4 regions of the Synechococcus sp. CB0101 genome follow, and region 1 is predicted to be linked to each of the others. Evidence: predicted binding sites of a transcription regulator. Region 1 holds the regulator's gene; each other region holds the start of a gene.
What was found. Region 1 encodes NtcA, which controls nitrogen genes in cyanobacteria. Its sites were predicted from a motif close to GTANCNNNNGNTAC; they were not measured.

Region 2: the regulator NtcA is predicted to act here: its motif matches at 2,051-2,064, upstream of queF (preQ(1) synthase).
Region 3: the regulator NtcA is predicted to act here: its motif matches at 2,891-2,904, upstream of CB0101_RS07905 (circularly permuted type 2 ATP-grasp protein).
Region 4: the regulator NtcA is predicted to act here: its motif matches at 2,753-2,766, upstream of CB0101_RS00415 (aspartate carbamoyltransferase).

Annotation. Positions count from the first base shown of each region.
Region 1 is NZ_CP039373.1:1,839,575-1,846,851, reverse strand. Features, by position in the region: gene thyX (FAD-dependent thymidylate synthase) at 1-299, shown strand, start outside; gene dcd (dCTP deaminase) at 303-896, opposite strand; gene CB0101_RS09850 (cob(I)yrinic acid a,c-diamide adenosyltransferase) at 896-1,519, opposite strand; gene rph (ribonuclease PH) at 1,642-2,376, shown strand; gene ntcA (global nitrogen regulator NtcA) at 2,441-3,181, shown strand; gene CB0101_RS09835 (DUF3084 domain-containing protein) at 3,220-4,377, shown strand; gene CB0101_RS09830 (polyamine oxidase) at 4,374-4,805, shown strand; gene CB0101_RS09825 (DUF3146 family protein) at 4,814-5,071, opposite strand; gene pth (aminoacyl-tRNA hydrolase) at 5,083-5,733, opposite strand; gene CB0101_RS09815 (TatA/E family twin arginine-targeting protein translocase) at 5,753-6,016, opposite strand; gene psbH (photosystem II reaction center phosphoprotein PsbH) at 6,021-6,221, opposite strand; gene psbN (photosystem II reaction center protein PsbN) at 6,307-6,447, shown strand; gene CB0101_RS09800 (alpha-mannosidase) at 6,435-7,277, opposite strand, start outside.
Region 2 is NZ_CP039373.1:1,266,266-1,273,542, reverse strand. Features, by position in the region: gene purB (adenylosuccinate lyase) at 1-317, opposite strand, end outside; gene CB0101_RS06940 (hypothetical protein) at 392-586, opposite strand; gene CB0101_RS06935 (TlyA family RNA methyltransferase) at 706-1,566, shown strand; gene CB0101_RS06930 (P-II family nitrogen regulator) at 1,594-1,932, opposite strand; gene queF (preQ(1) synthase) at 2,121-2,522, shown strand; gene CB0101_RS06920 (cytochrome c biogenesis protein ResB) at 2,510-3,805, opposite strand; gene CB0101_RS06915 (cytochrome c biogenesis CcdA family protein) at 3,824-4,540, opposite strand; gene CB0101_RS06910 (FtsW/RodA/SpoVE family cell cycle protein) at 4,566-5,765, opposite strand; gene CB0101_RS06905 (phycobilisome linker polypeptide) at 5,893-6,093, opposite strand; gene apcB (allophycocyanin subunit beta) at 6,127-6,615, opposite strand; gene CB0101_RS06895 (allophycocyanin subunit alpha) at 6,657-7,142, opposite strand.
Region 3 is NZ_CP039373.1:1,459,745-1,467,021, forward strand. Features, by position in the region: gene CB0101_RS07880 (urease accessory protein UreD) at 1-24, shown strand, start outside; gene CB0101_RS07885 (urease subunit gamma) at 97-399, shown strand; gene CB0101_RS07890 (urease subunit beta) at 422-739, shown strand; gene ureC (urease subunit alpha) at 746-2,458, shown strand; gene CB0101_RS07900 (PilZ domain-containing protein) at 2,443-2,820, opposite strand; gene CB0101_RS07905 (circularly permuted type 2 ATP-grasp protein) at 2,954-4,393, shown strand; gene CB0101_RS07910 (alpha-E domain-containing protein) at 4,387-5,427, shown strand; gene CB0101_RS07915 (transglutaminase family protein) at 5,412-6,281, shown strand; gene CB0101_RS07920 (transglutaminase family protein) at 6,340-7,277, shown strand, end outside.
Region 4 is NZ_CP039373.1:65,873-73,149, forward strand. Features, by position in the region: gene asnB (asparagine synthase (glutamine-hydrolyzing)) at 1-1,505, opposite strand, end outside; gene CB0101_RS00415 (aspartate carbamoyltransferase) at 1,509-2,624, opposite strand; gene CB0101_RS15150 (hypothetical protein) at 2,829-2,993, opposite strand; gene CB0101_RS00420 (sodium:solute symporter family protein) at 2,998-4,428, opposite strand; gene CB0101_RS00425 (Nif11-like leader peptide family natural product precursor) at 4,627-4,842, opposite strand; gene CB0101_RS00430 (AhpC/TSA family protein) at 4,871-5,548, opposite strand; gene CB0101_RS15155 (hypothetical protein) at 5,598-5,738, shown strand; gene CB0101_RS00435 (DUF1499 domain-containing protein) at 5,735-6,127, shown strand; gene alsS (acetolactate synthase AlsS) at 6,207-7,277, shown strand, end outside.

The sequences.
Region 1 (7,277 bases):
GCAGCAAGGATCTCGAGCTCTGCCGGCTGGCTGCCGAGCGCTACCGCGACATGCTTGCGGCCGGCTTCGCCGAGGAGCACGCCCGCGGCATCCTCCCCTTCGACTACCGCCAACACTTCGTGGTGAGCTTCTCGCTGCGGGCGTTCCTGCACTTCATGGATCTGCGGGCAAAGCTCGATGCCCAGGAGGAGATCCGGGTGCTCTGCGATCTGATGTGGCCGCACATGCAGGCGTGGGCGCCGGAGATCGCCGCCTGGTACGAGAAGAGCCGTTTGCATAAGGCTCGGCTCGCACCGTGAGCCTTAAACCTTGGCGAGGGTGACCCGCTCGGGCTGGTGCTGGTATTTACCGGCGCGGTCCTGGTAGGTGGTTTCGCAGGGATCGCCTTCGAAGAAGAGCAGCTGGCAGATGCCTTCGTTGGCATAGATGCGGCAATCAGCTCCCGAAGAGTTGCTGAACTCGAGGGTGAGGTGCCCTTCCCAGCTGGCTTCCGCTGGCGTGGTGTTCACGATGATTCCCAGCCGGGCATAGGTGCTCTTGCCGAGACAGATCACTGTGATGTTGGCTGGCACCTTCATCTTCTCCAGCGCCACGCCGAGCCCATAGGAATGGGCCGGGAGGATGAAGTAGTCGCCGTCGTTGTCGCGGTGCAAAGGCGCCGGCTCGAGGTTGGCCGGATTGAACCGCTTGGGGTTCATCACCGTGCCCGGCACATGCTTGAAGATCAGAAATTCCTGGGGCGAGAGGCGCAGGTCGTAGCCATAGGAGGAGCAGCCAAAACTCAGCACCGGCTGGGCGCCGTTATCCGGATCCAGGTGGCGCACCAGCTTGGGCTGGAAGGGCTCGAGCATGCCGGCCGCAGCCTGCTCGTTGATCCAGCGGTCGTTCTTGAGCATCAGAAACCTCGGCGCAGCTGCGTGACCTGATCCGCCATCGCCAGTAGAGCGCTGGGCATGGAAGGCCCCGTCAGGATCACATCCAGGTGGGAGGGGCGCTGCTCGAGGGCGGCCAGCACCTCAGCGTCCTCCAGAAAGCCGAGCTCGACAGCCAGGCCCAGCTCATCGAGCACCAGCTGATCCAGCTGTCCCGCCAGCATCTGCTCGCGGGTGAAGGTCCATACGTCGCGCACAGCCTCGCGATCCGCAGCACCGGCCTGATCGGCTGCGGCCGGCTCCGCCAGGCAGCTGACCACGGCCGGTCTCAGCCACTGCAGCCGTCCGCACAGCCAGACGCTGCGCTCCAGCCCTTGATCAACACCCCCTTTGAGGAACTGGCTGATCAACACGCGGCTGCCGAGGCCGGCACTGCGCAGGGCCTGACTGAACACTCCGCTGAAACTGCCGCGGAAGGGAGCGGTGTGCACCTGCAGCAAGCCTTCCTGCTGTGCCACCAGCCGCAGGCTGCGTCCAGCTACAGACGATGCCGAGCTGACGGCACGCCCACCGCCGGCAGCCCGGTGGCCAGGCCGAAAGGGGCCGCTGGAGCCACTGCCGGGAAGGGCTGCAATGCTCGCCGTCATCTCCGCTGTGCCGCCGCGCTGAATCCTGAATGTAGCGGTGGCGAACCGATGGGCAAGCATCAGCCACTACCTGTAGTGCAAACACCCGTACCATCGAGCCAACGCAGATCCAGGCCCAACCCATGCCCGCAGCCCCGTCCCGCAGCGATGGCCGCAGCCCGAGCGACCTGCGGCCGACCCGCTTCGACTGGGATCCGATGGGCTTTGCCCTGAGCTCCGTCACCGTGCACACCGGTCGCACCGCGGTGATCTGCAGCGTTTGCCTCGAGGAGGACGTGCCGAAATGGCGCCAAGGATCCGGCAAGGGCTGGCTCAGCGCCGACTACCGCCTGCTCCCCGCCAGCACCCCCAGCCGGCAGCCGCGGGAGTTGATGAAGCTCTCAGGCCGCACCCAGGAAATTCAGCGGTTGATCGCCCGCAGCCTGCGGGCCTGCCTTGATCTCGAAGCCCTGGGCGAGCGCAGCCTCCACATCGACTGCGATGTACTGCAGGCCGATGCCGGCACCCGCAGCGCATCGATCACCGGGGCCTGGGCGGCCCTAGCCCTGGGGCTGCGGCGCCTTGAGGCCCGCGGCGTTCTCAACGGCACCCCCATGCTGGAGCAAGTGGCCGCGGTGTCGGTGGGGCTGGTGGGAAGCCAGGCCTTGCTCGACCTCGACTACAGCGAGGACAGCCGCGCCGAGGTGGACCTCAACGTGGTGATGAACAGCCAGGGGCAACTGCTGGAGGTGCAGGGCACCGCCGAAGGAGCTCCCTTCTCACGGCAGCAACTCAACCAGCTGCTCGATTTGGCCGACGAAGGCCTGCAGCTACTTCGGCATAGTCAGCTGCAGGCGCTGGAGCAAGCCCCGAAATAGTGTCAATCACTACAAGAGCCCGCAGGGGTGATCCGTAGGGTCCGCCTCAAATTGCCCCGCCGTTATGGTCGGCGCCCAACCAGGCTTCAGCCGCTACTCCCAAAGCCCGACCACCGGCGCCGCAGGGCTCACCCCGGTGGCGGGATCTCCCGTTGCCTCCAACGCCACGCTGTTGGATGTGATCCGCGGCCTGAATGGCAGCACCACCGAAACGGTGGAGCGCGGCAAAACCATCTTCTTCCCGGGCGATCCCGCCGAGAAGGTGTACCTGCTGCGGCGCGGCGCCGTTCGCCTCTCGCGCGTTTACGAGTCGGGCGAGGAGATCACCGTGGCCCTGCTGCGGGAAAACAGCCTGTTCGGGGTGCTCTCGCTGCTCACCGGCCAGCGCTCGGATCGCTTCTATCACGCTGTGGCGTTCACCCGCGTGGAGATGGTCACGGCCCCGGCCGCCTCGGTGCGCAAGGCAATCGAGCTTGACGCCAGCGTGGGGCTGCTGATGCTGCAGGGCCTCTCCTCACGCATCCTGCAGACCGAAACCATGATCGAAACCCTCACCCACCGCGACATGTCGTCGCGACTGGTGAGCTTTCTGCTGGTGCTTTGCCGTGATTTCGGGGTGCCCACCAGCGAAGGGATCACGATTGATCTGCGCCTCTCCCACCAGGCGATCGCCGAAGCGATCGGATCCACCCGGGTGACGATCACCCGCCTGCTTGGGGATCTACGCAACGCGGGCCTCGTGCAGATCGACCGCAAAAAGATCACGGTGTTTGATCCGCTTGCCCTGGCTAAGCGATTCAGCTGAGCGCTGTCCACCGATACTGAGCGTCGTCGCGCAAGGTTGTGTCGGGCTGGCTGTTGATCCTGGCGCTGCTGTTGCTGGGTGGAGTGCTCTCCACCCTCGGCGATCGGCTTGGTTCCAAGGTGGGCAAGGCGCGCCTCAGCCTGCTCGGGATGCGGCCGCGTCGTACGGCCGTGGTGATCACGGTGCTCACCGGCAGCCTGATCAGCGCCATCTCGCTTGGCCTGATGCTGCTGGTGAGCGATCGGCTGCGCACCGGACTGTTTGAGCTCGACCAATTGGAGCGGCGCCTCCGCGAAGGCCGTGAGGCCCTTGAGCGCAGCCAGAGCGAGCTGAATGCCGCCGAGCAGGGCCGCCAGGAAGCCCGCAGCCAGCTCGGCATGGTCGAAGCCCAGGCCGCTTCCCTGCGCAAGGAGCTGGCCCCCCTGCTGCAACAACGCCGGCAACTGGAGCAGGAACGCGATCAGCTCAGCCGCGAAATCGGCACCAAAGATGCCGATATCCGCCGCAACCGCGAGGAGCTGGCACGGCTGAACACGCGGATCAGCGCCTCGGCCAAAGAGCTACAGCAGCTGGAAACCAACCTGATCGCCCTGCGGCGCGGTGATGTGGTGATCAGCAGCGGCCAACCGCTGGAGATCGCCAAGGTGCGGATCCAAAGCCCTGATCAGGCCAAGGTGGTGATCGAAGCGCTGCTACGCCAAACCAACATCAACGTGTTCCAGCGGGTGCTGCCCGGGCAGCCCCCCAACCGGCAGATGCTGTTGGTCCCCCGCAGTGACATCACCAAGCTCGAGGGCATCCTCAGCAAACGAGGCGATTGGGTCGTGAGCCTGATCTCCGCCGCCAATGTGCTCAAGGGCGAACGCCAGGTGGTGGCCTTCCCCGATGTGCGCCGCAACAAGCAGGTGGTGAAAGCGGGGGAACAGTTGGCCACCACCGTGCTGGAAGGCGATGAACGCAGCCCAGAGCAGGTGCGTAGCCGCCTCAATCTGCTGCTCGCCGCGGCCTACAACACCGTGCAGCGGGCCGGCAGCTTGGCCAGCGGCCTTCAGTTCGATGCAGCCAGCGTGAATCAACTCACGGCTTCGCTCACCAACCGACCCGCCGGCCAGGTGGTGCAACTGCAGGCGATCTCGCTGCGCAACAGCGATCTGGTGGATCCGGTGGCCGTTGAACTGCGGGCGGTCGCGCGGTGAACCATCTCGCCGCCATCGATCCAGGCCTGAGCAAATGCGGCCTGGTGCTGGCCGACACGGAAACGCTGCAGGTGAAAGCCGCCGGCGTTCTACCGCCCGAGCGCTGCCAAGCACTGCTGTTGGAGTGGGCGCAAAGCCCTGGCTGCACAACCGTGCTGCTGGGAGATGGCACCGGCAGCCGGCCCTGGCAGCAGTGGCTCCGCACCCATCAGCTGCGGGTGCAGTTGATCCCTGAGGCGGGCACCACCCTCGCTGCTCGGGAGCGCTACTGGCAGCTGGAGCCAGCCCGCGGCTGGCGGCGATGGCTCCCCCCCGGCCTGCGCCTGCCCCCCCGGGATGTGGACGATGTGGTGGCCCAACTGCTGATTGAGCGCCAGCTTGGCCGGGCGCTGAGCCGCAGCCGAGACCTTGAGCTGCTCAACCGTTGAATCGCGCTCTAAAACTTGGCCCGCACGGTGAAGGCGTAGTCCCCACCCGGCTCAAGCTGGTAGTCGGCCTTGAGCAGAAAGCGCAACAGCGCATCGTGGATCAGGGCGCGGCCCAGAGATGGCTCCACCAGCAACTCGCCGCGATCAAAAAACCAACTGAACGTCCACTGGAAGCCGCCCGCACTCACCTCTCCTTCCAGCAGACGCTGGCTGAAGCTCTGCTGCAGGACCCGCAGCTGAGCCGTGGTGGTGGGTAAGCGACTCACAACGGCGCTCCTCAGCCCAGCGGTGCTTCCGCCAGCTTGGCGGCAGCCGGCGCCACAAACCCGTTCAATCGGTTACCGGCCCGCTCAAATCCCAACCGCTGAATCAGATCGACACCGGCCAGCACCTCCGCGAGCACCTGATCGAGCACCGGCTGCTCAGCGGCGTCAAAACGGCCCAGCACATGCCCCACCGTGCGCTGCTTGCGCTCGACGGGATTGAGGGCCGGCGCACCGATGCCGATGCGCAGCCGAGGGAACTCCTGCCCGCCGAGATGGGCAATGGTGCTGCGCAGGCCGTTATGACCGCCGGCGCCGCCGCTGGTGCGCAAGCGCAGGCGGCCCAACGGCAGATCCATGTCGTCGACCAACACCAAAATCTGCACCGGATCCAGGCCAAACCAATCGAGAGCGGCACGGATCGAGCGACCGCTGTCGTTCATGAAGGTCTGGGGCATCAACAGGCGCAGGCGCTGTGCGCCAACGCCGACCTCGGCCAGCAAGCCATGCAGCTTGTTCTGCTGCTTAAAACTGCCGCCCGCCTCGGCGGCGAGGCGCTCGAGCGCCATGAACCCCACGTTGTGGCGAGTGCCGGCGTATTTGTCGCCGGGATTGCCGAGCCCTACCAGCAACTGCAGTGGGGCGGTGCTGCTCGAACCAGCCATGAACGCTCAGAGGCTCAGCTCACGCCTCTGAAGAGGGCTCAGGAGCAGCTTCAGCAGCCTCTGGCTTCTTAGCGGGCAAGGAACTGGTGACGCTGACTTCGGCATCCACCGTATCGACCGCTTTGCGGAATTCCTTCTCAAATTCGCTGGACGCACTCTGAAAGCCCTTCAGGGTGCGTCCAAGGGTTTTGCCCAACTCGGGCAAGCGCTTCGGGCCGAACACCAGTAAACCGATGGCCGCGATGACCGCCAACTCCGGCAGTCCGACTCCGAAGACGTTCATCCGATCAGCCGACGCCGTTCCAGTTGACGGTGATGCCGTCGAGCAGCAGTGACTTGTTGTACAGCTGAAGGATCACCAGCAGAAACACCAGGAACAGGGCCATGAACACACCCATCACCGGGGTGGTGCCCCAACCGGGAACAACCTTGCCGTACTCGGAGTTGAGGGGACGCAGCAGATCTCCCAGGCGGGTGCGTTGAGCCATGACGGGCTTTGCTCTCTGGCAAGGGTCAGTCTCGTTACTGTAAGGGCCGCGGCAGCCGCCGCGGCTGTGCCTGTCGAGAGTTGTGATGGAAACGTCGTCCCCAGCCATGTCCGTGGCACTGGCCGTGTTGGCCGTGCTGCTGGGCCTGACCGGCTTCGGGATTTACCAAGCCTTTGGCCCGCCGTCCAAAGGTCTCACCGATCCCTTCGACGATCACGACGACTGAGGGTCGCCTCCCGCACACCAGATCTGCCAGTGGCCGAGCTGCCAGGGCAACAGTTGATCCCCCGCTTGGAGATCAACGGACGCCTCCCCTGATTCGCGGCGAGCGATCCACCCTTGAGGCCAGCGCAGCTGTTGGCGCTGCGGGCTGAGGTTTTGCACGGTGAGCCGGGCTGTGCCGGGCTGAGCGTGCGGCTGCAGCTGTACCAGCTGCAGCGCCGTTGAACCCAGATCCAGGGCCGGCCAACCCTCGGGAGCACCAGCACCAGCTGCGGGGCGAATCCAGAGCGGCTCGCGGAACCGTTGCGCCGCCAGGGGCACCGCTTGCTGGCGCCAGCCCTGGGCACAGGGCATCAGGGCCAAACGCAACCGTTGCCGCCCCTGATCGGCGGAGGGATCCGGCCACGTGGGCGCCCGCAGCAACGACACCCCAAGGCGATCCGTATCCGCCGACACCCCCTGGGGCCCATCCAGCAGCACCGCCAAACCGCCACCTGCCGCGCGCTGGGAGGCCAGCCAACTGATGGCAGGCACCTCCCAGCGCGCCTGCTCACGGCCATTCACCGGCGCAGCCGGGCGCTCGATCACGCCGCCCGAGGTATCGGCGGCGTAGCGGCAGGCGGCTTGCGCCAGGGGCAACTCCAGCCGCAGCAGCTCATGGCGCTGGCACCAATCCACCTGCAGCGTGAGCTCCAACCATGGCGATGCCGCCCGCAGTTGCACGTCCAGCCGCAGGCGGCTGCTGCCGCAGCGGCCACGCCACACCAGCCGTGTACAGAGCGGCCCCTGCTCCGCCACATCAGGGCCGCTCTGCCACTGCAGCGGCAAGGGGTG
Region 2 (7,277 bases), 570 kb from region 1:
ATCTGCAGGGCGACACCCGTGTCCAGCACATCGGAGCTGGTCATGCCCACGTGGATGTAGCGGCCCGCATCGCCCACGTGCTCGTTCACGTTGGTGAGGAAGGCGATCACGTCGTGACGCACTTCGGCCTCGATTTCGAGGATGCGCTCCACGCTGAAGGCGGCCTTTTCTTTGATCGTGGCCACCGCTTCGGCAGGAACGCGGCCCAGCTCGCAGTTGGCTTCAGTAGCCGCGATTTCCACATCCAGCCAGCTCTGGAACTTCGCTTCCTCGCTCCAGATGGCGCCCATCTCGGGCAGGGTGTAACGCTCGATCAAGGCCGCCGCGGGCTCACATCAAGACCAATGTATGGGGCGCTGGGATCGGCCCCTGATCGGCGCAGCGGGAAGCCTCAGGCCACAGCTGTGAGCTTGCGGTGTTCCACTTCCCACTGCACGAGCTGGCCCCAGGCCTGCTGGCGCACCCAGCAGCGGCCGCCGCGGCACTGGATCAGCTGGAAGGGGGGAAGGTCGTCGGGCTGGTTGCGCAGTTTCACGAAGCTGCCCGGTTGGAGCAGTTCGACCACGTTGGATTGCTGGCGCGGCATGGGGGATCCCCTGTGCTGAGGGACATCCTCCGGAGTGTTCCCCGTTTTGCCGCTGCAGCCCCCGTTTTTGTTCGGTTTCCCCTGTGCTTTTGTGACAGCACACCAGCACGCTGCTGTTGATGGGCCGCAAGCAACGCCTGGATCTGCAGTTGGTGGAGCTGGGTCTGGCCACCAGCCGCCAGCAGGCGCAGCAGCTGATCCGGGCGGGCAAGGTGCGCAGCGGCGATCGGGTGCTCGATAAGCCTGGATTGGATGTGCTCCCGGATCTGCCCCTGCAGGTGGAGCAGCCGCCGCGGTTCGTGTCGCGTGGAGGAGAGAAGTTGCTGGGGGCGCTGGAGGTGTTCCCGATCGAGCTCAGCGAGCGGGTCTGCCTTGATGGCGGCATCTCCACCGGGGGCTTCACCGATTGCCTGCTGCAGCACGGTGCCAGCCGGGTGTATGGGGTGGATGTGGGCTATGGCCAGACGGCCTGGAGCCTGCGCACCGATCCGCGTTTGGTGCTGAAGGAGCGCACCAACCTGCGCCACCTCGAGCCGGCCGACCTCTATGCCGAGGCTGACCCTTGGCCGGATTTGGCGGTGGCGGATGTGTCGTTCATCCGCTTGGCCTTGGTGTTGCCGGCCATCGGCCGGCTGCTGCGGCCGGAACGGCGGGAAGCGCTGCTGCTGGTGAAACCGCAGTTTGAAGTGGGGAAAGAGCGCGTGGGCAAGGGCGGGGTGGTGCGTGATCCGGCGGCCCACGTGGATGCGATTGAAGGCGTGATCGCAGCCGCGGCGCTGGAGGGCTGGAGTGCCTGCGGGCTCACGGCTTCACCGATCACCGGGCCCGCGGGCAATCACGAATATCTGCTTTGGTTGCGCAGCGGCGCCTGGCCTGCAGCGGCGGATCCGATTGAGGCATCAATGCAGCAAAAAGCCGCCGGCGCCTCCCCCGATGGGGAGGCAATCCGGCGGCTGGTGGGGCAAACCCTGGGGGTGTGAAGGGGCCTGGTGGGCTTGAGGCGCCGATCAGATGGCGCTGCTGTCGCGATCGCCAGTGCGGATCCGGATGACGGAGTCCACGGGGCTGATGAAGATCTTGCCGTCGCCGATCTCGCCGGTGCGGGCGGCTTCCTGGATGGCTCCCACCACGGTGTCGACTTGGGCGTCGTCCACCACGATCTCGAGCTTCAGCTTCTGCAGGAATTCCACGGTGAACTCGGAACCGCGGTAGCGCTCCACCTGGCCCTTCTGGCGACCGAAGCCACGAACCTCGCTCACGGTCATGCCGACGATGCCGGCATTCACCAGGGCCAACTTCACATCTTCAAGCTTGAACGGGCGAATGATGGCCTCAACTTTTTTCATGGCTGCGGGAGTGGCTGGGGACGCACTGTCAACGACAGTCTCTCAGGAATTCTGGGAGGACAGGCGGGGGACTGGGCCCCGCGAAGCGCTTATTAGCCGCAGCTTTCGAAGCATGGGTGTGGCGGTTGCTACCACTGCGATGGCCCGGGGGCGGCTGCTTAGCATCCGGCCTTGAACCATCTCTGCCGATGAGCGCCGACCAGACCCGCACCCCTCTCTATGGCGAGCGGGCCATCGCCGAAGCGGAGCTGATCTGCTTCGACAATCCGCGCCCCGGTCGGGCCTACGAGGTGTCGATCACCCTGCCGGAATTCACCTGTAAGTGCCCCTTCTCGGGCTATCCGGATTTCGCCACCCTGCGTCTGCTGTATCAGCCCGGCCCTCGGGTGATGGAGCTCAAGGCGATCAAGCTGTACGTGAACAGCTACCGCGACCGCTCGATCTCCCACGAGGAGGTCACCAACCGCATCCTCGATGACTTCGTGGCGGCCTGCGAACCGGTGTGGATGCAGCTTGAGGCCGACTTCAACCCCCGCGGCAATGTGCACACGGTGATCCGTGCCAGCCACGGCACCCGTCAGGCCTGCTGAAGTTCGGTTAGCAGCGCTGGGAGTTCCCGCGAGAAGGCCGCCAGGTTGCGGTTGCATAGACCCGCCACATGCAGCTTTTGCTGCTCGGGTTCGGCGATGGCCCACAGCTGGCGGGTGGCGATCAGGCTCAAGGCCCCGCCCGCCAGCGCAATGGCGAAGCCGGCGTACACCAGTGGCACGCCTGGATCGCGCTTGAGCAACAGGCCGCTGGCCGGCACCACGCTGGCGATGCGCAGCGGGATCCCCGCGATCTCGGCGGGGCCGCCGCCCGGCACCAGGGTGCCCAGCACTTCGGCATCGGCGGAATACACCGTGACCGGGCCCTGTTCGCTGGAGAGGGCCAGCAGCACCGGGTTGCTGCCATCGGGCCGGGTGGGCAGCACGATGCCCCAAACCTGATCGCCCAGTTGCGGGAAGCTCTGCAGCGGCAGCTCCAGAATCGGGCTCTTGCCCAGTTGCACCTGGATCGCCGCCAGGGCCCAGTCGGCTTGATACACCGTCATCCCCTGGAAGCGCAGGGGGTGGTTCACGCTGATCTCCCGGTTGGTGGCCGGGAGCGGCGCGCTGGCGGCGGGATCGCCCGGCTGCAAGCGCAGTTGGGAGCGGAATTGTTCCGGCCGGCCGGCCGGATCGCGTTCGATGCCGAAGCCCTCAAGGGCCACGGTGAGTTGGGTTTCGCCGCGGCGGTTCAGCAGTTCCAGTTCATTGCCGGGGGCCAGATAGCGCTCCAACCGTTGGCCGGCCAGGGCGCCCCAGGCGGCCCCCACCATCAGCACCACCAGGCCGGCATGCACCAACAAGGGGCCCACCCTGCCGCTCACGCCCCGGCGTGCCGCCAGGCGATGGGGATGGGGCTGCACTTGCCAGCCGCGCTGCAGCAGCAACGCCTGCAGCTGCCCCAGTTGCGTGTCGGCCTGCGGGCTGCTCAGGGTTTCTGCGAGGGTGAGCTTGCTGAGCTGGCGCGGGCTGCTGTAGTCGATCCAGCGCAGGGCGGCTTGCAGGGCCGGCCATTGGCGCCGCCAGCTGCAGAGGATCAGTGAGAGCCCCAGCCAGGCCAGCAGGCCCAGAAACCAGTTGCTCGAATACACGTGATCGAGCTGCAGGCGCAGGATTGCATCGCCGTTGAGCAACCCCAGCCAGGGCTGGGCGTCGTAGACGCGGTGATAGAGCTCAGCGTTTTCCTGCTGCGGCACCAGCGTGCCCAGTCCACTGGCGATGGCGATCAGGATCAACAGCCCGATGGCCAGGCGAAGGTCGGAGATCCAGGCGATCAGGCGTTTCATCAACACGTGCGTGAAGGCTCAGCCCCAGCGGGCCAGAAGGGTGAGTGTGCCTGTGGCCAGCAGCACCACGCCGCTGATGGGGGGAACCCATTGGCCCAGGGCCCGGAGGGCCAGCAAGCGGGGCACCCAGGCGGCAGCTGTGCCCGCCAGCAGCAGCGGCATCACCTGCCCGCCGGCAAAGGCGGTGAGCAACACCACCCCGGCCAGGGGTTCACCGGCCTGGGCGATCCAGGCCAGCAACACCGCCAACACCGGCGTGGTGCAGGGTGATGCCGCCAGTCCGAAGGCCAGGCCGGCCGCCAGGGGAGCGAGGGCTTTGGGCACCCGTTGGCGCCATTGCTCCGGATCCGGCCCGTTCGGCAGTTGCAGGGGCAACAGGCCGAGCAGGTTGAGGCCCATCAGCACCGCCAGCACGGCCACCAGCGTGGGGATCAGGCCAGGCACTTGGCCATAGATGCGCCCCAGGGCGCCACTGGCCAGGCCGAGCAGCACCAGCGACGCCACGATGCCGCCGCAGAAGCTGAGGCTTCGCTGCCAGGGCTTCTCCTGCTGGTCGTCGAAGCCGGCCAGGTAGGCCAGGGTGACCGGCAGCAGCGAGAGCGAGCAGGGGCCCAGGCTGGTGATCAAGCCACCGGCAAACACCAACAGCACGGTGACAGCACTGGGATGGGCCAGGGAGCTGCTGAGCAGCTGCTCTCCGCTGCGGGCCCAGTCGGCCAGGGCCGGAGCCACCATCGCGGTTCTTGAGTCGGCAGTGGGGTCAGCCTATCGAGAGGCTTCCGCGGGCTGAGCCTTCCCGTTGGCGTTCTTCCCGCCGGCGCGGGCGCCCCGGCTCAAGGCCAGCACCCTCCAGGGCACAGCGCAGTAGCAGGCCCGCCGTGAGCAGGCTGGAGAGCAAGGAGTTGCCGCCATAGCTGATCATCGGCAAGGGCAGGCCGGTGGTGGGCATGGCACCGCTGGCCACGGCGATGTTGAGGATCGACTGGCCCACCAGCAAGGCGGTGCAACCGATCGCCACGAGGCGTTGCTGGTTGCTGCGGCAGCTCAGGGCCACCCGCAGCCCCACGAACCCAAACAGCAGCAAAAACAGCAGCAGCAACACCGAACCCACGTAGCCGAATTCTTCGGCAAACACGGCAAAGATGAAATCGGTGCTTTGGATCGGCAGGTATTGGAGCTTCTGGGTGGAGAGGCCGAAGCCCTCGCCCCAGAGGCCGCCGGAGCCGATGGCCAAGAGGCTCTGCACCAACTGATAGCCATCGCCTTGGGCGTCCTTCCAGGGGTTGAGGAAGGAGGTCACCCGGATGCGTTGGTATTCGTTGATCGAGATGCTGCCGACGGCCACGCTGAAGCCGAGGCCGGCGCTGCCGAGCATCGCCCAGAGCGGTAGTCCTGAAGCCAGGGCCATCAGCCACAGCAGGATTCCGCAGAGCGAGGCCGTGCTCAGGTTGGGCTGTTTGAGGATCAGGCCGAGGGTCACCGCAAAAACCCCCAGCCAGGTGAGTTTTTGATCGGGGGCGATGCGGCTCCAGTGGGAGAACAGCGCCGCACCCTGCAATACCAGGAAGGGTTTGATCAGCTCGGTGGGCTGGATCTGGATGGGGCCGATCACCAGCCAGCGGCTGGCGCCATTCACGGTGCTGCCGATCACCAGGGTGAGGGCTACGAGCACCATGCCCACCAGCAAAGCCGGGCCGGCCATGCGCAGCCAGCGGCGCAGGTTGATCTTGATGCCGAGGTAGAGCAAGCCCCAGCTGGCGACCATCCAGATCGCCTGGCGTTTCAGGTAGTAGGTGGGATCGCCCATTTCGCGAGCGGCCACCCACCAGCTGGCCGAGCCCAGCACCACCAGGCCCAACACGCTCCAGAGGGCCACCATCCCCAGCAGCAGGCGAGCTTCCGCTGGCCAATGGCTGAAGGGCACAGGCAAGAGGCCGGATGAGTTGGCGGAACGGGCCAATGCTGCGTGGAAATGAGGTTCCGACTATCCCGTATCTGCGGTGACCTTGCCAATCAAATGGCCATAAAAAAAGCCCGGCTTGGCCGGGCTTTTTCGAAGCGCGAGAGCGCTGAATTGGCTCTGAAGATCAGTTGCCCACGTTCACCTGACGGCGACCGGAGACCAGTTCAACCTTCAGGATCTTGCCGCCTTGCTTCATGATCCGCTGCTGTTCAGCGAACCAGCTTTCGTAAGGCACCCACTTGGTGAAAAAGGTGTTCTGCAGCTCGCGCTGGGAACGGGCCTTTTCAGGGCAGGGGATGCAGGCGGTGACTTTGAACAGGCGCATGGGTGGATCCTCGAGGTGTGCCGAAGGCAGGGATCAGTTACCCAGGCCGGAGCTGATGTAGTCGAAGTACACGCCCATTTCGCGGCCGGCATCGGGGCCCACCAGGGAGGCGGTCACTTCCTTCATGGCCTGGATCGACTGCACGGTGGCGCCGATGGGCACACCCAGGGAGTTGTAGGTCTCCTTGAGACCGTTCAGCACGCGCTCGTCGAGGATCGAGGTGTCACCAGCCAGCATGGCGTAGGTGGCGTAGCGCAGGTAGTAGTCGAGGTCGCGGATGCAGGCCGCGTAACGACGGCAGGTGTACATGTTGCCGCCGGGACGGGTGATGTCCGAGTACAGCAGCGACTTGGCCACAGCTTCCTTGATGATCGCGGAAGCATTAGCGCTGATGGTGGCAGCGGCACGCACGCGCAGCTCACCGCTGGCGAAGTACTGCTCCAGGCGACCCATGGAGGAGGTGTCCAGGTAGAGGCCCTGGACGTCGGCCTGGTTGATGACGTTGGTGATGGCGTCTTGCATGGAACCTGATGGAAGAGGCGGTGGTTAGAGAAGAAAGATCCTCAGGAGAGGGCGCCGACGACGTAGTCGAAGTAGAAGCCAGCCTCTTCGGCATCAGCGCCGGTGAGCAGGCTCATGGCGGCGTTCTTCATCTCGCGCACGGCTTCAGCCATGGCTTCGAGGGGGGTGCCCAGGGAGCGATACATCTCCTTGGCGCCGATGATGCCGATCTCTTCGATCGGGGTCACATCACCAGCGACGATGCCGTAGGTCACCAGGCGCAGGTAGTAGTCCATGTCGCGCAGGCAGGACGCGGTCATTTCCTCGCCGTAGGCGTTGCCGCCGGGGGAGATGACGTCGGGGCGCTTCTGGAACAGAGCACCGCCAGCGGTCTTAACGATGCGCTCGCGGCTCTCGGCCAGGACCTGGGCGACGCGAAGACGACGCTGACCGCCGCTCACGAAAGCCTTGATCTGGTCGAGTTCGCCAGGGCTGAGGTAGCGGGCTTCGGCGTCCGCGTTGATGATCGAGTTGGAGACGATGCTCATGCAGTTCTGCCTCGAAACAAGCGGTCGCCTGAACGGTGACCGATATCCGGTGGGTAAGGGGGGAGGTCTTCAGAGGTGTGCTCCTCCCGCAGCAGGCTGCGTCGGGGGCGGGCGACTGAAGGCGCGGCAGCAGTG
Region 3 (7,277 bases), 380 kb from region 1:
CCACTCCACCAGTGTTCAGCCTGAACACAGAGCCCGCTGGGCAGCGATCAGAGTGCTGGTCTTGACTGGACTGAGCGTTCAGGCCCGCCCTTCGCCATGCATTTATCCCCTCAGGAGAAGGACAAGCTCCTGATCGTGACCGCGGCCCTGCTGGCGGAACGGCGCCTCAACCGCGGCCTCAAGCTCAACCACCCCGAGGCGGTGGCCTGGCTCAGTTTTCAAGTGCTGGAAGGAGCCCGCGATGGCAAAAGCGTGGCCGAGCTGATGCAGGAAGGCACCACCTGGCTCAGCCGCGACCAAGTGATGGAGGGCATTGCTGAGCTGGTGCATGAGGTGCAGATCGAAGCGGTGTTTCCCGATGGCACCAAGCTCGTGACCCTCCACGACCCGATTCGCTGACCACCCACGCCGCATCCTTCCCATGGCACCACTGATCCCCGGCGAACTGATCCCCGAACCCGGCGAGCTCGAACTCAACGCCGGCCGGCCCGTCACCACCTTGCTGGTGGCCAATACCGGTGATCGCCCGGTGCAGGTGGGATCGCATTTCCACTTCTTTGAAGTGAATGCCGCACTGGAGTTCAACCGTGAAGCCGCCCGGGGCCTACGGCTCGATATCCCCGCCGGCACAGCCGTGCGCTTTGAGCCCGGCGACAGCCGCGAGGTGCAGCTGGTTCCCTTCGCCGGCCAACGGCGCATTTTCGGATTCAACGGCCTGGTGAACGGCCCCCTCGACTGACCTCCCATGCCCTATCGCATCTCCCGCCGCGCCTACGCCGAGACCTACGGCCCCACCACGGGCGATCGCCTACGGCTCGCCGATACCGAGCTGATCCTGGAGGTGGAGAAGGACTTCACTGTCTATGGCGATGAAGTGAAGTTCGGCGGAGGCAAGGTGATCCGCGATGGGATGGGTCAGGCCCAGACCACCCGCGCCGACGGGGCGGTGGACACGGTGATCACCAACGCCCTGATCCTCGATTGGTGGGGGATCGTAAAGGCCGACATCGGCCTGCGCGACGGCCGCATCGTGGCGATCGGCAAGGCGGGCAACCCCGAAACCCAAGCCGGTGTGGACATCGTGGTGGGCCCAGGCACCGAGGCGATCGCCGGCGAGGGCCACATCCTCACCGCCGGTGCCATCGACACCCACATCCACTTCATCTGCCCCCAGCAGGTGGAAACGGCCCTAGCCAGCGGGGTGACCACGATGCTCGGCGGCGGCACCGGCCCAGCCACCGGCTCCAACGCCACCACCTGCACCCCAGGCGCCTTCCACATGGCGCGGATGCTGCAGGCCGCCGAAGGGCTGCCGATGAACCTCGGCTTCTTCGGCAAGGGCAATGCCAGCACCCCTGAAGCGCTCGAAGAGCAAATCCGCGCCGGTGCTATCACCCTCAAGCTCCACGAAGACTGGGGCACCACACCTGCGGCGATCGACTGCTGCCTGTCGGTGGCGGATCGCTTCGACATCCAGGTGGCGATCCACTCCGACACCCTCAACGAGGCCGGGTTCGTCGAAGACACGATCCGCGCCATCGGCGGCCGCACGATCCACACCTTCCACACCGAAGGGGCCGGCGGCGGCCATGCACCCGACATCATCCGGATCTGCGGGGAAGCCAACGTGCTGCCCAGCTCCACCAACCCCACGCGCCCCTACACCCGCAACACGCTCGAGGAACACCTCGACATGCTGATGGTGTGCCACCACCTCGATCCGCGGATCCCGGAAGACGTGGCCTTCGCTGAATCGCGGATCCGCCGCGAAACGATCGCCGCCGAAGACATCCTTCACGACATCGGCGCCTTCTCGCTCATCGCCAGCGATTCGCAGGCCATGGGCCGGGTGGGTGAGGTGATCACGCGCACCTTCCAGACTGCCCACAAGATGAAGGTGCAGCGCGGCGTCCTACCGGGCGACTCAGAGCGCAACGACAACACCCGCCTCAAGCGCTACATCGCCAAGGTGACGATCAACCCCGCGATCGTGCACGGCATCGATCACCAGGTGGGCTCGGTGGAAGTGGGCAAGCTGGCGGATCTGGTGCTGTGGAAGCCCGGGTTCTTCGGGGTGAAGCCCGAGATGGTGATCAAGGGCGGCTCGATCGTGTGGGCGCAGATGGGTGATGCCAACGCCTCGATCCCCACCCCGGGCCCGGTGCACGGCCGGCCGATGTTCGCCGCCTTCGGCAAGGCGCTGGCCCCCAGCTGCCTCACCTTCGTGAGCCAGGCCGCCCTCGACGACGACGTGCCCCGCCGCCTCGGCCTGGAGCGGCTTTGCGTGCCGGTGCAGAACACCCGCGGCGGCATCAACAAGGCCTCGATGAAAAACAACACCGCCCTGCCCAAGGTGGAGGTGGACCCGCAGACCTACGAGGTGTTCGCCGACGGCGAACTGCTCACCTGCGAGCCGGCCGACGTGCTGCCGATGGCCCAGCGCTATTTCCTGCTCTGAACCAGGGGGGGGACCCGGGGCAGGGGCTGATCCAACTGCACGCCGATCAGCTGCAACAGCCCCAGCTCGCCAGCTGGGCAGCTCCAACGCAGCACAGCCGGTAGCCGCACCGCACCAAACCCCGGATGCTGACTCACATCGAGCAGCAGCGGCTCGCCGACAAGTGTCGTCTCCAGGCAGGGCACCAGCAGCGCCATGCCGCCGTGGCTGATGTCGAGGATGTCGGCTGTCATCCAGGCGCCGGGGGGCTGGCCGTTGGGCAGGAAGCGCAATTGCACCGGCAGCACACTGCCGACCGCCATGCGGGGTTCATGGCGGCGATTGAGCGGCTGGCCCACCTGATCCCAGAGGGGCTGATCCAAGGGCTGCTCAGGGTGCGCCATGAGCCAAAACCTAGGCAGGCACACGCAGCAGCGCCAACCCGGCCGTTCCGTAGCAACTGCCACCTGAAGGGGCCAGACAGCTCTGCATGATCACGCCACCGCAGGCTCGGCGATGTTCACCGACTACCGGCCCAGCAAGGGCTACGACGAATATTTCAGCGCCAGCGAAGAACCCCGCAGTGCGCTGCAGCCGCTGCTTTCCTCCCTGGGCGCACTGGGGCTGGAGCAGCTCAACCGCAACCACGCCGCGGCCGGCATGCTGCTGAAGCGGCTGGGGGCCACCTTCCGTCTCAACGATTCCGGCAACCGCGGCGGCGAGCGCATCCTTCCCTTTGATCCACTGCCCCGCCTGATTGGCTCCAGCGATTGGGACCTGCTGCAGCGCGGCCTGATCCAACGCCTCGAAGCGATCGATCTGTTTCTGGCGGATGTGTATGGCGATCAGGCCATCCTTCGCGATGGTGTGATCCCTCGTGAAGATGTGGAGACCTCCCAGGGCTGGCGGCCGCAACTCCGCGGGTTCCGGCCACCGCTGGGCAAGTGGTGTCAGATCTCCGGCCTCGATCTGATCCGCGATGGACTAGGCACCTGGCGCGTGCTGGAAGACAACCTGCGCTGCCCCTCGGGCGTGGCCTACTTCCTCGAGAACCGGCGCGTGATGAAGCGCATGTTCCCGAGCCTGTTCAGCGGCCGCACCGTGCAGCCGATCGACAGCTATCCATCCCAGCTGCTGCAGACCCTGCGGGATCTGGCCCCCTGGACCGAAGCGCCGCGGGTGGTGCTGCTCACACCGGGGGTGTTCAACAGCGCTTACTTCGAGCACAGCTACCTGGCCCAGCAAATGGGCATCTCCCTGGTGGAGGGGCGCGATCTGGCCTGCCAGGACGGGCGGGTGTGGATGCGCACCACCCAGGGCCTCGAGCCGGTGGATGTGATCTACCGCCGCATCGACGATGACTTCCTCGATCCGGCGGTGTTCCGCTCCGATTCGATGCTCGGGGTGCGGGGCTTGATGGAGGTGTATGCCCAGGGCCGCGTCGCCATCGCCAACGCGCCTGGCACCGGCGTCGCCGACGACAAGCTCATCTACGCCTACGTGCCTGAGATGATCCGCTACTACCTCGGCGAGGAGCCGATCATCGAAAACGTGCCCACCTATCTGTGTTCACGGCCCGATGATCAGGCCTATGTGCTGGCGCACCTGAAGGAGCTGGTGGTGAAGGCGGTGTCGGAAGCCGGGGGCTACGGGATGTTGATCGGTCCCCATGCCAGCGAAGCGGAGATTCTCGATTTCGCCGACAAGATCCGCGCCAACCCGCGCAATTTCATCGCCCAGCCCACCCTCGAGCTCTCCACCGTGCCATCCCTCAGCGATGGCGAGCTCTATCCCTGCCACGTGGATCTGCGGCCCTATGTGCTGCGCGGTAAAGACGCCTGGGTCACCCCTGGTGGCCTCACCCGTGTGGCCCTGAAGCGGGGTTCGCTGGTGGTGAATTCGTCGCAGGGCGGCGGCTGCAAGGACACCTGGATCGTGGAGGAAGCCCCATGCTGAGCCGCGTTGCCGACTCGCTCTACTGGATCAACCGGTATGTGGAGCGCGCCGAAAACCTCTCACGCTTCGTGGAGGTGAGCGAAGCCATGGCGCTCGACTGCCCCCCGGGCAGCGCCGAGCCCTGGCAGCCCCTGATCGATGCCAGCGGCGACCGCGATCTGTTTGATCAGCTGTATCCCAGCGGCGGCGGCCCCGATCAGGTGGTGGAGTTTCTGGTGAAGGCTGAGGACAACCCCAGCAGCATCGTGAACTGCATTGCCCTGGCTCGGGAGAACGCCCGCCAGATCCGCGATGTGATCACCACCGAGATGTGGGAGCAGATCAACGATCTGTATTGGACCCTGCTCGAGAGCGACAGCTTCTGGCATCAACCACCCCAGGAGCAGCTGCGCGAAATCCGCCGCGGCTGCCAGCTCTTCTACGGGATCACCGACGCCACCTTGAGCCGTGATCTGTCCTGGCAATTCAGTCGCCTGGGCCGGCTGATCGAACGCGCTGATAAGACCACGCGCATCCTCGATGTGAAGTACTTCCTGCTGCTGCCCAGCCCGGAAGAGGTGGGCGGCGTGCTGGATGAACTGCAGTGGATTTCCCTGTTGCGCTCAGCCGGGGCTTACCAGATGTTCCGCCAGTCGCAGCAGGGAGTGATCACACCACGGGCGGTGGCGGCCTTCCTGCTGCTCGACCGCAACTTCCCGCGCTCGGTGCGCTACTGCCTGGAGCGGATCGATGAAACCCTCCAGGTGGTGGCGGCCGGCGCCGCCGCGGGCAAGCCAGATCCCCTCGAGTGCCTGAGCGGACTCACCCGCGCCCGCTGGAGCTACACCGGCATCGACGAACTCGTGACCGGCGGACTGCATGAATCCATCGACGCTCTCCAGCAGGATCTCAATAACCTGCATGAGCTGATCCACGCTCGCTACTTCGTGTTGCCGAGCCTGGCCACCGCCGATGAAGCCGCCGCCATTCCACCGGCGCAGGCCTCCGTTTCTGTCTCCGCCACCAGTCACGACCTGGCATGCGCGCCCGCCTGATCCACCGGTTCGACTACCGCTACACCAAACCGGTGTTGCTGGGGCCGCATCGCTTCTGCCTGCGCCCACGGCCCCACGGGTTTCAGCGGCTGATCGACTACCGCCTGGAGATCTCCCCCGATCCAAGCCAGCTCTATGAGCTGATGGCCGCCGGTGGTGACACCATCACCCGTGCCCGCTTTCTCGGTGAAGCCGATCACCTCACCGTGATCGCCACCAGTGAGGTGGAAACCTTCAGCCCGCCCTTGCTGGAGGCCTGCCTGGATGAACAGATGGCCCAGCTGCCGGTGCAAATCGGCCGGCTCAACCCCGACCTGCTCAGCAACCTGCAGGGCTGGCTCCCCAACGGCCAGCACGACGGCGCCGCCGTGGACGTGGCCCAAGAAGCACTGATGGGGAGCGATGGTCGCAGCCTCAACTTCCTGCAGCAACTGATCGAGGTGATCCAGGACCGGGTGAAATACACCCAGCGGCACGTGGGCCCCGCCTGGCCCGCCGGCCGCACCCTGAAGGAACGGGTGGGCTCCTGCCGCGACCTGGCGATGCTGATGATCGAGTGTTGCCGCAGCGTGGGGCTGCCGGCCCGCTTCGTGAGCGGCTACCACCTGGTGGAGCCCAAGCCCGAGCGCTACGACCTGCACGCCTGGGCGGAGGTCTATCTGCAGGGTGCCGGTTGGCGGGGTTTTGACCCCAGCGGCAAGGGGGCATGCGATGACCGCTACATCCCGGTGGCCACCTCCTCGCGTTCCGATCTCACCGCAGCGGTGAGCGGCACCTTCTCCGGCCCGCCTGGGGTGGAGAGCGACCTGGAGTGGGACATCAGCGCTGAGATCCTCAGTTCCGCACTGCGGTAGCCGTTGGTGCTGCTGGATCAGCGCGGCCGCGCGATGACAGGGCCAGCCACCGCTGGCCGTGAACGCCGTCAACCACGTCCCCGAGTCGAACGCCGCCACCGCAAGCGCCGTTGAAGCGCGGCTCCAGCAAGCCGGTATCCAGCTCACGATGGGCGGCGAGCCCACGCTGGTGCCGATCGAGCCCCAGGGGGCTGAGTGGAGCGTGGCCGCCGATGGCCCCACCAAGCTCCGCTATGCACGCCAGTTAGCCGCTGAATTGCAGCGCCGCGCCTGGCCTGGCAGCACCCTGCTCTATTGCCCCGGCAAGCAGTACGACGGCGAAGTGAACCCGCGCTGGGCGCTGCGGCTGATCACTGGCCAGAACGGCGAACCGCTGGTGCCGATCACCCCCTCAGGCGACTACATCCCCAGCCCCGCCGAGCTGCACAGCCTGATCGAGTCCGTGGGCCGCGATCTGAGCTGCACCCTGCAGGCGCTGCCCCTGCGGGATCCGCTCCAACACGACCGGCAGGTCTGGGCAATTCCGCTCAGCTGCACGGAGGGGCAGTGGCGTTCGGTGGACTGGCCGCTGCAGGAAGAGCTGCGCGAGCTGAGCGGAGCGCCTGGCCCCGCCGGCCTGCGCCTGCCGCTCCAACACTTCCCCAGCGGCGAACTGCGCCAGGTGCTCACCCTCGAGCGTGATCCCCATGGCTGGGCCTTGTTTCTGCCGCCCCTGGAGCGAGAGCCCCTGGAGGTGTTGCTGCAACGGCTCGCTGCCCACAGCCCCGGCTGGAAGGAGCCGGAGCTGAGCGGGGTGCTGCCCTGGGATGCCTACGCCCACTGGCAGGTGCTGGGCCTCACCGCCGATCCCGGGGTGCTCGAGGTGAATCTGCCGGTGTGCCACACCTGGCATGACTACGCCGGCTGGATCCAGCTTCTGGACGAGGCCGGCGCGGCAGTGGGCTTACGCAGCTGGAAGCAACAGGGTTCACGCACGGAAGGCACCGGCGGCGGAAA
Region 4 (7,277 bases), 1.0 Mb from region 1:
ATGGTTTTGATCCACACGTATTGGGCGCGATCAAGGGCGTGACGCCCCTCCAGTTGCTCGGGGTTGAGTTGCTCGGCGATGGCTTGGCCGGGGGAATAGCCCTCCAGGGCCGTGCGATGGGCTTCCGCCAGCAGTGCCGGTACAAGAGGGGCACAGGCCAGCCAGGGTTGGAGGCAGCTGGGGGTGAAACCCACCACGGCCGTGAGGTGGGGATCCTCGATCTGTTCGGCCGCCAGCATCGCGCCCTGCACCAGGGCATTGGATTGATCCAGCAGCTGCTGGCAGGCGCGGCGCTCCTCCTCGGGGAGATCGTTGAGGCCATGCAGATACATATCGCGCCGGAAGGCGGGGTAGCCGCCGAAGAGCTCATCGGAGCCTTCACCGGTCATCACAACCTTGTAATCCACGTCGTTGACGTGGCGGCTCATCAGAAACTTCGCCACCGCCAGGGTGTTGTAGATCGTGCGCTCGGTATGCCAGATGGTGCGTTCCATCCAGCCATAGAGCTGCTCGCCCGACAGGCGCAGCACATCCTGCTCAGCCCCCGTGGCGTCGGCCATCTCGCGGGCGATCGGTGTTTCGTCGTAGCGCGCATCATCGAAGCCGATGGTGAAAGCCTTCACCGGGCTCTGGCTCACCGCCGCAGCTAGGCCCAGGATGGAACAGCTGTCGATCCCGCCGGAGAGATAACAGCCCACCGGCACATCAGCCACCATGCGCAACTCCACAGCCTCCAGCAAGGCGGCGCGGATCGCCTCGATGTGGTGCTGTTCACCCAGGCTGCGGTCGCGTTCACCGTCACGCGGGAAGTTGAGGTCCCAGTAACACTGTTCCGACACTTGCAGGGCTCCATCGCGCCGCTGCACCTTCAGCACGTGGCCGGGCTTCACCTGGTGGATTCCGGCGAAGGCGGTGCTGCCGGGCACCATCGTTTGCATCAGCTGATGGAACAACCCTTCGGAGGTGAAGCGCCGCTCCACGGACGGATGGGCGAACAGCACCTTGAGCTCTGAGCCGAACACCAACCCTTCGGGGGTGAGGCACCAGTACTGGGGCTTGATCCCGAAGCGATCGCGCACCAGATAGAGGCAGTCGTCGCCGCGGTCGTAGAGGGCGAAGGCGAATTCACCGCGCAGCTGCGGCAGCGTGCGCTCCAGCCCCTGCTGTTGGTAAAGGCGCAGCAGGATCTCGGAATCGCTCTTGCTGCTGAAGCGCACACCCCGGGCGGTGAGATCGGCGCGGATGCGTTGGAAGTCGTAGAACTCGCCGTTATGGGCCATCAGCAGCTGGCCATCGCTGCTGCTGAAGGGTTGGCGGGCGCGGGTTTCGTTCAGGTCGATGATCGAGAGGCGGGCATGGCAGAAGCCCACGCCGGCGTCCTCGAACTGCCGGATTCCGAATCCGTCTGGGCCGCGATGCACTTGGATCGCCGCCATGTTCACCAGCAGCTGGGGATCCACCGCTTGCTGGGGTGTGTTGTGAAAGATTCCGCCGATGCCGCACATGGTTCAGATCACATCCATCACACGGTCGGTGCGGTCGACCAGGCAGGTGAGCAGGGCCATGCGCAGAAACACCGCGCCGCGGGCCTGGCTGAAATACCAGTTGTGCGGTGTGTCGTCCATGCAGGTGCTCAATTCGGGGCCGCGAGCCAGGGGGTGGAGCACGATGGCGTCGCTCTTGTAGGGGAGATCGCGGGTGAGGCGGAAGTTGCTGCCATGCACCTCGTAGCTATCGCCAACCCAGGCAATGGCATTGATGTAAATCACATCCAGCTCCGGGATCTCGCGGTGCAGATTGGTGCTGAGTCGAATGTTCAGTCCCGCGTCTTGGAGCTCCTCGAGCTGCCCTGGATCGAAGAGTTGATCCGATGCGTGGGTGTTGGGGTCGTGAATGATGACGATTTCTTCCACGATTTGCGGGAATTTCGCCAGGATGTGCAGCAGCGATCGCACGGTGCGCATGCGATTCGGGATGCCAACAATGCCGATTCGAACCCGTTCTGAAGGGGCAACGCTGGTGTTGGCCAGGCTGGGTCTCCACTTGAACAAGGTGAACAGGTCGGCCATGGCCTGCGTGGGATGTTGATCGATCCCGTTGCCGGCATTGATGATCGGGATGCGCAGAGATTCGGTCATCTGGTAGACCGCTTCTGCGTGGTTGTCGCGCAGGACAACGCAGTCGCCGTAGTTGTTGAACATATGGGCGACGTCGGTGAGGGATTCACCCTTGGCGATGCCGGTGCTGCTGCGGTCGGTGATGTTGATCGAGTCACCGCCGAGGCGGTGCCAGGCGCTATCGAAGGAGAGGCGTGTGCGGGTGCTGGGTTCGTAGAAGGCGTTGATCAGGATTTTTCCCTTGAGCGGCGAATTATGTGTGATGTAGCGATTGGGATTGCTCTCGAATTTGGCCGCCAGCCGGAACAGCTGAAGCAGGGTTTCGGCGCGGAACGGACGGATCGACACCACGTGTTGATCCCGGAGGTCGAGCAAGGCTTCGCCGTCTTCCTGGATGTTGCTCAGCAGTGCCTGGGGTTGGGTGGCGCCGTAGATGTCGGGCCCAAGCGGTTGAAACCGTAGTGATGCAGCGGTGTCAGAGCGCTTTTCGGGCGAAAGTAAAGCCATGTCAACTTGAGGCAATAACGAGGCCGCTGAAACCTTGCGTGCCGTGAACGTGCAATATCCACACCCTGCACGACCGAGAGTCCGCTTTTCGCGGATCGCCGGTGAATCTTCAAACTACGCGCCAATTGGTAGCGGTTGATGCATAAAAGCGGTGAATCGCTTTACGATCAGACCCTTCAGGGTGTGAATTGCTTTACAGCTTTTTCACCACACGTTGTTCGATCGCCATTCGCGCCACCAGATCACCAGGAGCGCCAGAACGGCAAAGGCCAGGCCCGCCAGGCTGCCGAAAACCACTAGGCGAAGCAGGTTGAGGCTGGCTATCCAGGTGCTGTTCGCGAGGAGCGCTGAGGCCAGGGTTGGGTGCATTCGATTACTCCCCGCGCAGGATGTGCCATTGGAATTGTTCCGGCCGAAGGCTCGTGCCAACGGCCATCACCACGGCTGAGACCGCAGCGGAGATCAGGGCCGCGCAATAGGGCGCGATCTGCACATAGGCCGTGAGCCCAGCAGCGCTTCCAGCCACCATGGCTGCGATGGCGGCCTGGCGGTTGGCTTGCGGCCAATAGAGGCCATAGGCCACCGGCCAGATCGTGGAGGCCACGAGTGCGCCGGTGAAGAACAGCACCGATGCCAGTGAATCCAGCCTGGGCCAGGACAGGGCCAGGGTGATCAGGCCCAGCAGGACCACCACGAGCTTGGTGGCCTGGCGCAGCTGCGCATCGCTCAACTGGGGATTGAGCAGCTTGAAGATCACATCCTCAGCCACCAGATCGGCTGTGGAAGCCAGCAGAGAGTCGAGGGTGGAGGTGAGTGAGGCGAACACCACCACAAACACCAGCGCTGATCCCCCGGCGCCGAGCAGTTGCGAGGCCATCACCGGGAACACCATGTTCACCTGGGGCAGCTCGAGGTTGTCCGCCAGGGCCACCAGGCCGATGGAACCCGTCACCACGGGCACGGTCATCCAGGCCAGCCCGCCCAGGATGAAGGAGTTGAACACCACAGAGGTGCGGCTGGAGAACACTCGCGACCACCAGATGTTGTTGTGAAACACCTCTCCCATGGAGAAGAGTGCAGAGTTCCAGGCGATCAGCAGGCCCGCTGGGAGGAGCAGATTCAGCCGATCTGGGTGGCTTGCTGCCAGGTTGCTGTGCACTTGCTCCAGTGGAAAGCGCTGGAAGGCCAGCACCGCCACCACCACCAGCAAGCCCATGATCAGCAGCGACTGAATGAAATCGGTGCCCACCACCGCGCGCATGCCGCCGTACAGCGTGTAGATGGTCGAGACGCCAATCACAACCACCATGCCGAGTCGGTAATCAAAACCCGATAGGGCTTCCAGCAGGATGCCTGCACCCATGGCTTGTGTGATCAAGAACCCCAGGGTGTAGATCGCTGTGATCACCATGAACACCCACCAGGCAGCGCGCCCGTAGCGCAGCCGGATGAAGTCGCCGCTGGTACGGCCCCGGGGCATCAACTGTTTGATGCGAATCGCCAATGGCGCAAACAGGATTAAGCCCAACCCGGCCAGGGCATAGCTGAACATGCCCCAGAGCCCATTGCGGTAGCCGAATTCCGGTGCCAACAAGGTGGTGTTGCCCGTCACCCAGGAGGCCATCAAGGTGGCGGTACTCAGGGCCAGGCCGATATTGCGGCCCGCCAGCATGTAGTCGTCAGCATCGCCCTGACCCCGGCGACCCCAGGACACACCCAGGGCGATCCAGAGCACGGCGAAGATCACCACCAAGGCCCAGGCGATACCAGGCGAGAGCAGCGGTGTGGCAGCGAGGAGTGTCACGGCTCAGTCCTCCCCCCAGGGATTGCGCCCACGCCAGGACCAATGGCCCCGGAGGATCATTCCGGCCGTGGCGGCTGTGACGACGGCGCCGACGCTAAAGATCAGCAGTGCTTGTTGAAACTCATCCACAGGCTGTGGTTTGTTTGCAACACACTAGGGGCGTTGTTGTTGCGAAAACAAACTTACGCTTGGTGCTGATCAGTTGTATTCGCCGGGGATGTCGTTCTTGTGAACCGTGACCCGATCAAATTTTTTGCCGGAAACTCGTAGTAACTCATCACCGGAAAACTCAAAGCCGTGTTTCATGGCGATTTGGGCCACGTCGTCGGCGGTGGCGGCCGCCAACACGTCTTGCTTGAGTGCAGCGTCGCTTTGCAGCCGCGCCAGGAACGCCTTCAGTTGATCGAGAGACATGGCGCCGGCCGCTGCTGGGGCTCCAGTTTCACAGGAAGGGGTCGAGGAAGCTGAGGGGCCGGTTCATCGTGGCGGAGAAACCGAGGATGCCTGGATCCCGGTGGCTGTAGAGGAGGCTGTCGTCGGCATCGATCAGGAAGGTGCCGCCGCGTTGGGTGATGAAGTCGTTGCGGGGTACGTAGGTGCCCCAGTTGCCCAGCACCTCCGTCATGTTGCGCAGCCGCACGGTGGCGAGTTCAAACGGCCGTTGGAACCCCTCCCCACCAGCGAAGCGGAACAGCGGGCTGTCGATGCGCTGCGGGGCGTTGCGATCACCGGTGTAGCCCCGCAGCACCTCAGCCAAGGTGCCTGGCGATCCGATGCCGGCACACATCAACAACAACCCGGGCCAGGGGCCGCCTGGGGTTTTCAGGCCTTCGTAGAGCCCCAGCTCTCGATGGAGTGTGGGGTCGGCATCCACCTCCAAGGCGGTGCGGGGAAACCCGGTGTGGCGGCAGAACCGCTCGGCTCCGGCGGCGTCGCCAATGGCAATCGCCAGGGTGCGGATGCCAGCGGCTTCCAGCTTCGGCAGCTCTGGTGCCAGGGCCTGGGCGTACTCCATCGAGTCGAAGTCGCCAAGCTGGGTGAGCAGCAGCACCAGCCGGCGCACGCCTTGCATGTCGGCTGTTGCTTGCAGGCGTTGCAGCAGAGGGGCTGGGGCTTGCATGCCGCGGAGGCCGGTCGGCGACTCAAACTAACCAGGTGTGATGAACCCCATGGATCGCCGTCACTGGCTGCTGCTATTGGCCGCCATTGCCTGTATCGCCGGCCTGCTGCTCTGGATCGGTGAGATCGATCTGGGCATGGAAGACTCAATCACCCCGGCCCCAGCGCCTGCCGCTGCCCCCCAGTCATGACTGCCTTGCTGCTCACGCTCACCCTGGCGCTGTTCCACTGGGTGGGGCCGGTTCCCGCTGATTTGGGTGTGCACAGCGGTGCGCTCTCCCCCTGCGCGAGCCCAGCGCATTGCGCCCGTGCCGATTGGGCTGTGGCTGATCCGCAGGCGGCTCTCAACGCGTTGGTGCCGGTGATTGAAGCCATGCCCCGCACCGAAATCGTGGAGCAATCTGATGGCTATCTCCATGCCACTGCTACGAGTGTGTTCTTTGGCTTTGTCGATGATTTGGAGTTGTATGCCGACTCGGCGACGGGTGTGCTGCAGGCCCGTTCAGTGTCGCGGCTTGGTGATTCCGATCTGGGAGTTAATCGTCAACGGTTAACTGATTTGCAGCAGGAATTGTCTTGAGGTTTGTAACCGGATCGTCGCGTTCTGGTTGCTGAACCCAGCGCATCCCCTCAGGGTTGAGGTGGTTTGGTTCAACGCCATGAACGGCGCTCAAGTTCTGGTGAAGCTGCTGGAGCAGCACGGTGTGACCCATGTGTTCGGGATTCCGGGCGCGAAAGTCGACAGCGTGTTTGAGGCTCTCAGCGAGTCCTCCATTGAGCTGGTGCTCTGCCGCCATGAACAGAACGCGGCGTTTATGGCCCAGGCCGTGGGCCGGATGACCGGCACGGTCGGCGTGTGTCTGGTCACGTCCGGGCCGGGGGTGACGAACCTGGTCACCGGTCTGGCCACGGCTAACTCCGAGGGAGATCCAGTGCTGGCCATCGGCGGTGAGGTGCCGATCGACGATCGCTTCAAGCACACCCATCAGGCCCTCGATGGGGTGGATGTGATGCGGCCGGTGACGAAATACGCCCAGACGGCGCTCTCCATACACAGCTTGCCGGAGGTGTTCGGCAATGCGGTGCGGGCCGCTGAGAGCGGTCGCCCCGGTGCAGCTTTCCTGGGGCTGCCCAAGGATGTGGGCCTGGCGGAGTTCCCTGGCGAGCTCTCAGCGGGCTGGGCACGGCCGGTTCATCAGGGCGCCGCTGCTGCATCGGAACTCAGCCGGGCTGCTGACTTGATCAATGCCAGCCGCCGCCCGCTGCTGCTGCTGGGCATGCAGGCGTCGCAGGGCAGGTTGGCGGAGTCGCTGCAGGCGTTTGTGCGCGGCAGCGGCCTTCCCTACTGCGCCACGTTTCAAGGGCCCGGGGCCTGGGTGGCCCCGGATCAGTTCGCCGGTCGCGTGGGCCTGTTCCGCAATCAGCCCGCCGATCACCTGCTCGATGCCGCCGATTGCGTGATCACGGTGGGCTTCGATGCGATCGAGTTTGATCCGAGCCTCTGGAACACCGGCAACAGCCGGCCGCTGGTGGTGGTGGATGTGTTGCCGCCCGATCAGGATCAAGCCTTCCTGCCGAGCGCCGAACTGATCGGTGGCATCGATGCCAGCCTCTCCGCCCTGGCACCGCTGATCAAGGCGACGGTGGAGGAAGCCTTCCGAAGCAGTGGAGACACTGCTGCTGCCGAGCTTCATGCCACGGCGGCTGAGGGCGCCCAGCTTGGAGGCACG